DNA from 3 places in the Paenibacillus ottowii genome. Region 3 is predicted to be linked to each of the others. Evidence: riboswitches for the same ligand, from Rfam matches in the RefSeq annotation. Region 3 holds a riboswitch; each other region holds the start of a gene.
The links. Region 3 has a riboswitch for cyclic di-AMP ahead of ACQQ6X_RS03915 (C40 family peptidase). Riboswitches for the same ligand answer to the same signal wherever they lie in the genome.
Positions count from the first base shown of each region.

Region 1 (3,274 bases), 1.3 Mb from region 3:
GTCTTCTCCGACACATATGTAATGGATAGAAAAATAAGAAACAATACCATCATCGAACTGAAAATAATCCAGCCCTGCTTGCGATTACGGGCAAACAATCCAAAAGTATAAGGCAGCGAAGCAGGCATTACCCACATGGCCAGAATTTCCAGTACGTTCGTCCAAGGACTTGGATTTTCAAAAGGGTGCGCAGAATTAGCTCCAGCATAACCGCCCCCGTTCGTACCCAAATGCTTGATAGATTCCAGCGAAGCAATGGGTCCCATAGCAATCTGCTGCTGTGTACCGCTTAAAGTTGTAATATCCGCCGTAGATTGTAGCGTTTGCGGTACCTTTAGCCCTACCAGCACCAGCGTAAGCACAAAGGCAAGCGGCAGGAAAATCCGTATGATGGCTTTAATAAAATCTTGAAAAAAATTGCCCAGCCCTTCACCGCGCCGCGTCAAACCTCTCATAAAAGCCGCAGCAACCGACAACCCGGATGCAGCCGAAGTAAACATCATCATCGTGACAAATGCCATCTGTGTCAGATACGTAAGCCCGCTTTCACCGCTATAATGTTGGAGATTCGTATTGGTCATAAAGCTGATTACGGTATTAAAGGCCAATGATGCTTCCATATTACTGTTTCCAACCGGATTGCCCGGGAGTATCGCCTGCAAGCGCAATAGCAGGTAGCTGATCCCCACAAGCACCACATTGGTTGCAATGAAACTCATAGCATACGTGGTCCAACGCATGCTTTCCTGTTTCTTCAAGCCTACAGCCTTATAAATCAGCTTTTCCGTTCCACCAAAAATCCGATCCGTCCGATTCGGTTCATTTGAAAATACGTGATACATATAGGTACCCACCGGCTTTACCAAGAGCAGCAACATGACGATCACAATTCCAATTTGCAGTAGCTCCATCCTCTATTCCTCCTTAAAATGCTCCTGCATTTGGAACAACAGACCTGATTCAGACATCCATTGAGTGCACACGTTTGCGAAAATGACCCTCTGATGCTTCATTCTGGATCTGCTGTTCCCGCCTGCTCGATCCTATGATTGACTAGAACCTTTCAGGATTCAGGAGTGCGTAGATTAAATACACGAACACAACAATCGTGAGCCCTAGCACAACGATCATCCTTTTCGCCCTCCTTTTGAGGTCTGCACATCACACCAGCGTATAAACAGCAATATCACTCCATAACTCACAGCCATTACGAGCAGCATGTATAAATCCATCATGTTCCTATCCTCCGTATCGCTCCTCAGATTGTCATTTTTGATTCTGTCATAAAATCATAAAGCAGCTATGCTATAAGTGCTTATCCGTTCAGCAAGAAACCCACCTCTCCGTTCAATGTGTAGATCACATGGTCCGCTCCCAATCCCCGATAAACTCCTTGTGGATTACAGCCGTGCGTAATAACATAGATCGGTTCTGATGTTAGTGGCCGACATATTTGCAGGAAACGGCAAGTTAGATTCAAGCTGTTTTCGAACAAATACACACTACCAATTTCTTTCTTAGGAAAATTCCATTTTCCCGCTTGCATCGTATTGATGCGCACAATGTGCTCCACACCCATTTTTTTGAGCTGTCGTTCCTCCTGGGTGCTGTTTGTGAGAACTGCAAACGCCAATTTTTTGAACATAAGCAATTTCACAAAACTTCTGCCCGCTTCATTCGGTGCAGTGACAATAATTAACCGACCTTCCATCAGTAGCTCCTCTCCCGGTATAAAAAGACAACAAAAAGAAGCCGAAGGAAAAAGGCTTCCTCCGGCTTCATACATTCCATGATAAAATAAACCATGGCTGCACACGGCGGTTTGTTGCCTCTCCCTGTACGCTTACGAGGTTAGCTGTCGGATTCGGACGTGAGAGTCGCCCTATTTACGGCACTTGACCGGAAAATTCACCCCATGAGACACACGGCTTTCAAAGCCGTACATGCTCGTTGGTTCCCCCGCTTTTGCAACTGCAAAATTCAGCGCTTTAGACAATTCGTTGTTGCTTCATTGTTGTTAATTTGAAATTACGTCTTGAATCATACACCCGTGCAAGGAAGACTGTAAAGCTCAACAGAGAGGCTATAAATCGGCCTTTAGAGCATAGAAGATTAATAATAACGCTTACAACACATCTATGCTTCTCACATCTCTCCAAAGCTCTGTATTTCACCCCTTTTCAAAAATGACAGGCATGTCAATATTGGCGTAGGGTGAGGCATGATTGCTCCTTAATTGTAAAAAGGAAAGAAAATACGCTATATGTACCAGATAATTACCGATTAAACCCGTTTTTATGAGAAAGAACTCCTCAATTAGCCCCATTTGAAGCGCAATTTACCGTTTTGAACAAAAGATGATTTTACAATAGTTCAATGCGTGTATACTCTTCCTAGCTTGCAACCCTTTCTTAAGTTGTTTACAATTTAATTGTAGATTATTGAACGAGGAGGAATAGCATGAGCGTATATGAATATAATGCGCAGACCCTGCAAGGAGCGCAAATTCCTATATCCACATATGAAGGGAAAGTTCTTCTTATCGTGAATACTGCCAGCAAATGTGGGTTAACCCCCCAATATAAAGCACTACAAGAGCTATACGACCAGTATCATGAACAGGGGCTCGAAATTTTGGGATTTCCCAGCAACCAGTTTGCCAAACAAGAGCCGGGTTCCAGCGAGGAGATCTCCGAGTTTTGCCAACTCAATTATGGTGTGACCTTTCCGATGTTCGCCAAAACAGATGTCAATGGTGATCAAGCTCACCCTTTATTTCGTTACCTGACCCACACTGCTCCGGGCGTATTGGGCTCTAAAGCAATCAAATGGAATTTTACTAAATTCTTAATTACACGAAAAGGTAACGTATTTAAGCGTTATGCGCCGCAAACCACTCCAGATAAGCTTGCAGGAGATATTGAAAAGCTTTTGCAGGAAAACTGACAATCTTTCTTCGTTACAGTTAACGAGCGATCCGTTGTCATAGGGTCGCTTCTGTGGCGAGATGTATAAAAAAAGTTAACAAAAAAAAAAGCACCCCTTCACGTAAAACGTGTCAGGATGCTTTTTCAACTAAGTATTGCACATAATGCGGTCGAGAGGACTCGAACCTCCACGGGCGTACGCCCACTACCCCCTCAAGATAGCGTGTCTGCCATTCCACCACGACCGCATGTCATAATGTATTGAGGCAACAGATTTATTATACTCTCTCAGCAACAATTTGTAAACAGAAATACAATAATTATTTTATATGTAGCCTTATATGACA
Region 1 covers NZ_CP191577.1:2,179,038-2,182,311, forward strand. Annotated here, with positions in the region: gene kdpA (potassium-transporting ATPase subunit KdpA) at 1-911, opposite strand, end outside; gene kdpF (K(+)-transporting ATPase subunit F) at 1,054-1,131, opposite strand; gene ACQQ6X_RS10415 (hypothetical protein) at 1,316-1,711, opposite strand; cyclic di-AMP (ydaO/yuaA leader) riboswitch at 1,825-1,996, opposite strand; gene ACQQ6X_RS10420 (glutathione peroxidase) at 2,461-2,946, shown strand; tRNA gene ACQQ6X_RS10425 (tRNA-Leu) at 3,093-3,175, opposite strand.
Region 1: it holds a riboswitch for cyclic di-AMP, as region 3 does, so the genes downstream of both, ACQQ6X_RS10415 (hypothetical protein) here and ACQQ6X_RS03915 (C40 family peptidase) in region 3, are expected to answer to the same signal.

Region 2 (3,274 bases), 1.7 Mb from region 3:
TTTCATGATGTACTTCTCTTCAGTTGTATAGAGCTTCACTCATCAGCAGCATAATTTTGATAGGACAGGTACATAATAGCTGAGAGCACCACTAGGTACCACTGCACGGAAAGGGGGAATATAAATGCGGTACAGGAGAGCTTTGCCGTGTTTAGCGCTGTTACTAGCATTTTCAAGTTTTCCCGTATACGCGGACACGCCTCCCTATATTGGAACGCCCCATCCCAAGGAAGCTGCTGCCGCTACTACTGAACATCCAAGAAAAGATCGAGCTGCTCCAACCTTAGCGGTGCTGCGAAAAAAGCATGCGGACATTTTTAAAATGTGCGGCCCGCACACCCGCCAAATTGCCTTAACCTTTGATGATGTGCCCGATTCAAGGTATACGCCGCAGGTTTTGGACGTATTACACGCAAACGGCATCAAAGCTACTTTTTTTATCGTCGGTCATCGTGCTGAAAAACATCCGGGGATCATACGCCGTATCATCCGTGAGGGTCATGCTATAGGAAACCATTCCTATACTCATCCGGATTTCAGGAAGGCCACCCCCGAACGATTCCGCTACCAGATTACAAAAACAGAACGCATTTTAGAAGCGAGCGCAGGCTTCCGACCTAGGTTGATACGACCACCCTATGGTGAAATCACGGAGCCTCAAATCCAGTGGGCACGTCGTCATGGATACATGATTGTCAATTGGAATGTGGATTCTCTAGACTGGAAGGGATTAAGCAAAACACAAATTCAACGTAACGTAATCCCGGCTACCGGGCCTGGTTCCATTATTTTAATGCATGCAGGTGGAGGCCAAAGTTCTAATTTGCAAGGTACTGTCCAAGCCTTGCCAGGCCTAATCCACTCTCTAAAAGCTAAGGGCTACAAATTCGTCACAGTCCCCCGGCTGCTTCACACACCGGAACGACAATAAGAGTATGCTAAGCTTCGACGATAAACTCCAACTACGTAAAAATGCTGTCTTGACGAGCAGAATATTTCTGCTTGTAAGACAGCATTTTTTAGCGATAAGCAACTGGCCATGATAAAATATCATCCCAGTTACGAATTTTATGTTATACGACACAATAATAAGTTTACATAATACTTATTATGTTATTCAAAACACTTCTAGGGCAGAATGTTATTTATCAATGACGTACAGTTTCACATCTTGAAAACCGAAGTCGTTTACGAATGATTTATTGCCAGGGATAAAGATATCAATCCGCTTCCCGGTAATGGCGCTGCCCTGATCACGGGCCACGGCCACAAAAGAATGGTCCGGCAAGCCGGGATGGGAATAGCCTGTAACAAGTACCTTGGTTCCCATCGGAATGACTCTCGGGTCTACCGCAATAGTACCTAGCTTAAGCGGATTACCATAGTAATCAACTGCACCCCATTTGCCGTTTTCATCGGTTGCGGCAGAATATGCCGTTGCTTTAACATCAACCACTTTACTATAATTGAATGTCTTACCCCATGCTTCAATTGTTGGCTTCTCATTCGCTGTTGCTTTTTCCGTAAGAAGCTGTGGCTTCGAATCCGAAGCCGCCTCCACACTTTTTTCGTCTGGCACTTTAATCTGCAGACCTGCGTATATGTTGTTGGACGCAATATTCGGGTTAGCCTTCGTCAATTCATCAACTGATACTCCATAACGTTGGGCAAGCAAAAAGAAGGTATCGCCTTCTTTAGCAGTATGAAGCGAAGCAGCATCTGCTACTCCAGTTGTCTGTGCCAGCCCTGCAATTGCTGCGGCAAGCACCGCAAATTTCATAGCTTTTCCAATATGTTTTAAGCGTTTCAAAGATATGTACCTCCTCTGTTATGCCTGCGAGGTTAGCTGTCGGATTCGGGCTCAGGAGAAGCCCTATGCTGCGCAATTCACCCCTAGGTCATATTCCACACTTTTTATGATGTATTGGAATAATGGCCGTTATTACGTCCCCCGCACTTCCCATAGTTTGAGCCCAGCTCCTAAGTATTTATTATCATAAGTGCTGCCTCGGTAAGTTTTGGCTTACTGCATAATATCACAATTTTGTAACCTTATCTGCATGAAAATGTTGGGAACATTGAACATCATACTATACTCATTACAATTTTGTCATTAAGAATCCGTTTTTTGTTACGGAAATATGGAGATATGGTGACAAAAAGAGAAAAGCCCTCCGTGAACCATCGTCACGAGAAGGGCCTTGTCAATATTTTATAAAAGCATTTTCTTACAGTACTTTAGCAAGAAAGTCACGAGTACGATCATGGCTTGGAGTACCAAAAACTTGCTCTGGCGTGCCTTGCTCTATAATTTGCCCGTTGTCCATAAAGATGATCCGATCCCCTACCTCACGGGCAAAGCCCATTTCGTGCGTCACGATCACCATCGTCATGCCGCCTTCAGCGAGCTTCTTCATTACGTCTAGAACCTCTCCAACCATTTCAGGGTCCAGAGCAGAAGTAGGCTCATCGAACAGCATTACGTGCGGCTGCATGGCCAAGGCACGTGCTATCGCAATACGTTGCTTTTGGCCGCCGGATAACTGGTTCGGGTAGGTGTTCTTTTTATCCTCAAGACCTACGGTTCGCAGGAGTTCCAGCGCGATTTTTTCTGCTTCTTTCCCCGACTGCTTTTTCACCTGCGTTGGTGCAAGTGTCAAATTCTGCAATATCGTTTTGTGCGGAAACAGATTAAAATGCTGGAAAACCATTCCCATCTTCTCCCGGGTCGCATTAATGTTATGACCACGGGCAGTAATCGGCTCACCCTCAAACAAAATCTCCCCTTCTGTTGGCTGTTCCAACAGATTCAAACAACGCAAAAACGTACTTTTTCCCGAACCACTCGGTCCGATGATGACGACTACTTCACCCTTAGCGATATCTATATCAATGCCTTTTAAAATTTCATTTTTACCGAACGATTTACGCAGTTGTTTAACGGTGATCACTGGCTCTCAACTTCCTTTCCCATAAACCCAACAGCTTGGATAAGCTGAACGTCATTACAAAATAAATAGCGGCTGCGATTACGAACGGGCTTAATCCTTCATAGGTAATATTCTTAATGACCTGGGCTTGGTACATAATATCCACCATCCCAATGGTCGAAATAATAGATGATTCTTTAATGATGGTAATGAACTCATTACCAATAGCAGGCAATATAGATTTAAATGCTTGCGGTAAAATGACATGACGCATTGCTTTGCCTCGCCCCATCCCGAGCGAACGGGCAGCTTCCATCTGTCCACGGTCTACGGCCTGAATACCC
Region 2 covers NZ_CP191577.1:4,728,052-4,731,325, reverse strand. Annotated here, with positions in the region: gene ACQQ6X_RS22065 (polysaccharide deacetylase family protein) at 125-931, shown strand; gene ACQQ6X_RS22060 (3D domain-containing protein) at 1,142-1,810, opposite strand; cyclic di-AMP (ydaO/yuaA leader) riboswitch at 1,817-1,984, opposite strand; gene ACQQ6X_RS22055 (amino acid ABC transporter ATP-binding protein) at 2,229-2,951, opposite strand; gene ACQQ6X_RS22050 (ABC transporter substrate-binding protein/permease) at 2,938-3,274, opposite strand, start outside.
Region 2: it holds a riboswitch for cyclic di-AMP, as region 3 does, so the genes downstream of both, ACQQ6X_RS22060 (3D domain-containing protein) here and ACQQ6X_RS03915 (C40 family peptidase) in region 3, are expected to answer to the same signal.

Region 3 (3,274 bases):
AAGAGATTGAAGCACATCTGGAGAAACTGGAGGGCTGGGAACTGGAGGAAGGACGATGGATCGTTCGGAAATACAATTTTTCCAGTTTTATGAAAGGTATTGCATTCGTGGATGAAGTTGCCGCTATATCTGAGGCATTTAATCACCATCCATTTATTACGATTGATTACAAGACCGTGACTCTGCGTTTGACCTCTTGGGACGATGGCGGTATTATGGCTGTAGATATTAAAGAAGCTCAACAATATAATGAAGCTTTTGAAAAAATGCGCAGCGGTCATTAAGTTTGTAATGATCTGTCGTATATGCTAAGAGCGCCTTCGCTATACAACATCGCGGTTGTATAGCGAAGGCGCTTTTATTTATAAAGCCCAGTTCTAATGTTCAGGACGATATACCATACAATGGAACGGCTTTCTGCCATCTGGAGTCTGGCGCTCATAGGTATCTGTCAGCCCGAATCCAGCTGCCTTATAGGCTCGAATAGCCCGTTGATTCCAGGTGAGCACCTCTAGGTCAATCTCATTCTGCGGGTGGCGTCGTCTGGCTTCCTCGGCAATGGCCCGGACAAAGTCGGAGCCTGTGCCGTGTCCGCATCTTTCAGGACGCATTCCAAGACCCAGCCGGGTCACACCAACCATAGGAAAATATTGAGCAAATCCCGCAAGCTCATTCTTTGCGTCCAGTACGGCAACATATTGCTCCTGGCGAAGCGTAGGACTCCCAAATTCGACTTCAAGTGCCTTCATTTGTTCCCATGGAAGCCAGCCGTATATGTTGTAGGGGGGATCATAGCGCCACTCACAAATTTCAGCCGCTTGGTGCTCGTCCATCGGTACGATCCGGTAGTTGGATATTGAGGCAGGCACTTTTCCATTCCTCCTTTTGCGTACTTCAATCATTAACAACAGATTGTAGACAAGTTGTAGAGGAATGGCAAGCGTGTTTATTTCGTACCTAAGTCGGGTATACATTCAATAAGAAGGAATTTACCGTTCAATGCTCCCCCAGCGGTGACGGTAAAACCGACGATGTTCGCTAACACTGAAACCTTTTGAGGCGTAGGTTCGTCAGTATTGATAATCATAGCTGATGTAGTGGACATAAAAAAACCGCAAATCGATTCCGGCCAGAATCAAATTGCGGCTAGGGTTAGCTTGCTGTGCGGTGGTTATTCTACGTTGTCGTCATCAGGAATTTCTGAAGCTACAGAATGGTAAGCGTCTGTGCTCATAATTCTTTTTGCACCGACAAAACGGTTAGCGTAATAATTTTCGTTCAGTGAGCTAACTACTACACCACGCGAAGTCGAGGAGTGGGCGAATTTCCCTTCACCTACGAAGATACCTACATGGGATACGCCTCTTCCTGTGGTGTTGAAGAACACCAGGTCTCCTGGTCTCATTTCATCGCGGGATACAGAAGATCCCATTTTGAATTGTGATCCAGATTGATGCGGCAGTTTAATTCCCAGTTTGTTGAATACATACATTGTGAAGCCGGAGCAATCGAATCCCTCGAGTGTAGTGCCTCCGCTTCTGTAGCTCGTTCCTTTGGCATCTTGGATGACCTGGTCCATCTTGGAGTCTGCGAATGCACTGCCGCCACCGAAAGTAAAGGATGTAAAGGCAATGGCGAGACCCATGGCTGCGATCGTTAGCTTCTTCTTCAAAAAAAATATACCCCTTCCAATGCCTGCGAGGTTAGCTTAAGGATTCGGTAGAAGGTTCCCCTATGACCACTCTGTTGCGAGATCAATTCACCCAAACTGGTTCCCCCGCTTCCTAGGTGCCAGGAATTAGGCTTAACTTGAGATGTGCACCTTGGAGAGCAGTATTCACGACAACGATGTTTTTAAGATAAAGGTTACAATAAAGATTACAAAGTTGTTACTATCAGTTCACTGCGATTATTGTAACAAAGACAGCAGGCTTTGGCAAATGTTTCATCGCAAAAAGTTACAAAAAAAATCTGTTCCTAACACTGTAGGAACAGATTCTGTTAACAGTATTCAGTTATGTGTCGTGAGGACGGGGAAGAAAAAGTTTTTTTCGACAGCTGAAAATGCAGAAGATAGCATAAAGGGAGGGGTTAACCTCTGCTGGAGATATCGATATGCCATAGTCGGTACTGTGAACTGATATGCCACAGCCTGACCAGACTGGTAACAAAATGATACGATTGCTGGAGAATCAGCGCCAACATACCAGTCCAAATCATCGCCACGGTGCCAAATAGACCGAAGACCAGCAGCACACAAGCACTGAGCAGCAAGGATACGCCGACAGCGGGAAGAAGCTGGCGAAAGAAGGCGAGCAGGGACGATAGTATGGCGTGACCACTGACTGTGCCCAATTGCATATACAGGATGCACTGCCGAATGAACCACCCGTAAGCCATCCACCCAATGGCATAGGGCAACAAATGCAGCAGGTAAGAGGAAGATTGCAGCGTTCCTGCTACAATAGGGTAGAGTCTTGGTACCACCCAAAAGGCGGGGAGCAGCAGCAGACCCAACTCGATGATGTAATACAGCAGCGATGACATACCATGCCGTTTCATCCCTTTGAAAAAGGACAGGCTTTGCGGTTCAGTCGCATCGGTATGCAGGCTTTGATAGATGCCGGCTCTAATAAAGGGCGTGATCAATATACGCAATACGGTTGCTCCTAGTAGTATCCATAAATACACGTGCACTTCCCGGCTGTCCATCAAAGCGATCTGGCCCTCCATCCAAAACAAGGTCCTTCCCAACTCGTTTTGGCTCTGATCCGGATAACGAAGCAGCAGCGGGATGACAGCGGACTGCACCAGCCGATAGAGAAATACCCCCCACAGCAGACGATATAGAAATAAAATGATAACGATATAAAAGCGTATGCGCACCAGCGCCCAGCCTTCTTTTATAACAGTCCGCATCTATAAACACCTCACCATGACAGACTTCCAAGCAGTGTCTCCAACAGCTTGGTTACACCTATACTCCAACGGGTTTGTTGTTTTTCGTTCAATTCAGCCTTCAGGTTATTATTAATATGCTTATTCTCCAAGGCAATAGTGTATAGAGGATCGACGGCTACAGAGGACACGGGGGAGCTGCTTTTGAGTCGAAAGGTTGTACTTTTGCCTGTACCGTCCCAAGCCTTAAATATCGTTGTGCCATCCTTGAAGGTGAATTGAACAGGGATCTTAGGATAATCTGCTCCTTTTTTGCTGAGCGTCACGACTGCTTCATATCCACTCTCCAACTTGCGGTTCATAATGCGATCGACGG
Region 3 covers NZ_CP191577.1:835,721-838,994, forward strand. Annotated here, with positions in the region: gene ACQQ6X_RS03905 (4a-hydroxytetrahydrobiopterin dehydratase) at 1-284, shown strand, start outside; gene ACQQ6X_RS03910 (GNAT family N-acetyltransferase) at 378-869, opposite strand; gene ACQQ6X_RS03915 (C40 family peptidase) at 1,172-1,672, opposite strand; cyclic di-AMP (ydaO/yuaA leader) riboswitch at 1,678-1,815, opposite strand; gene ACQQ6X_RS03920 (hypothetical protein) at 2,092-2,919, opposite strand; gene ACQQ6X_RS03925 (M1 family metallopeptidase) at 2,931-3,274, opposite strand, start outside.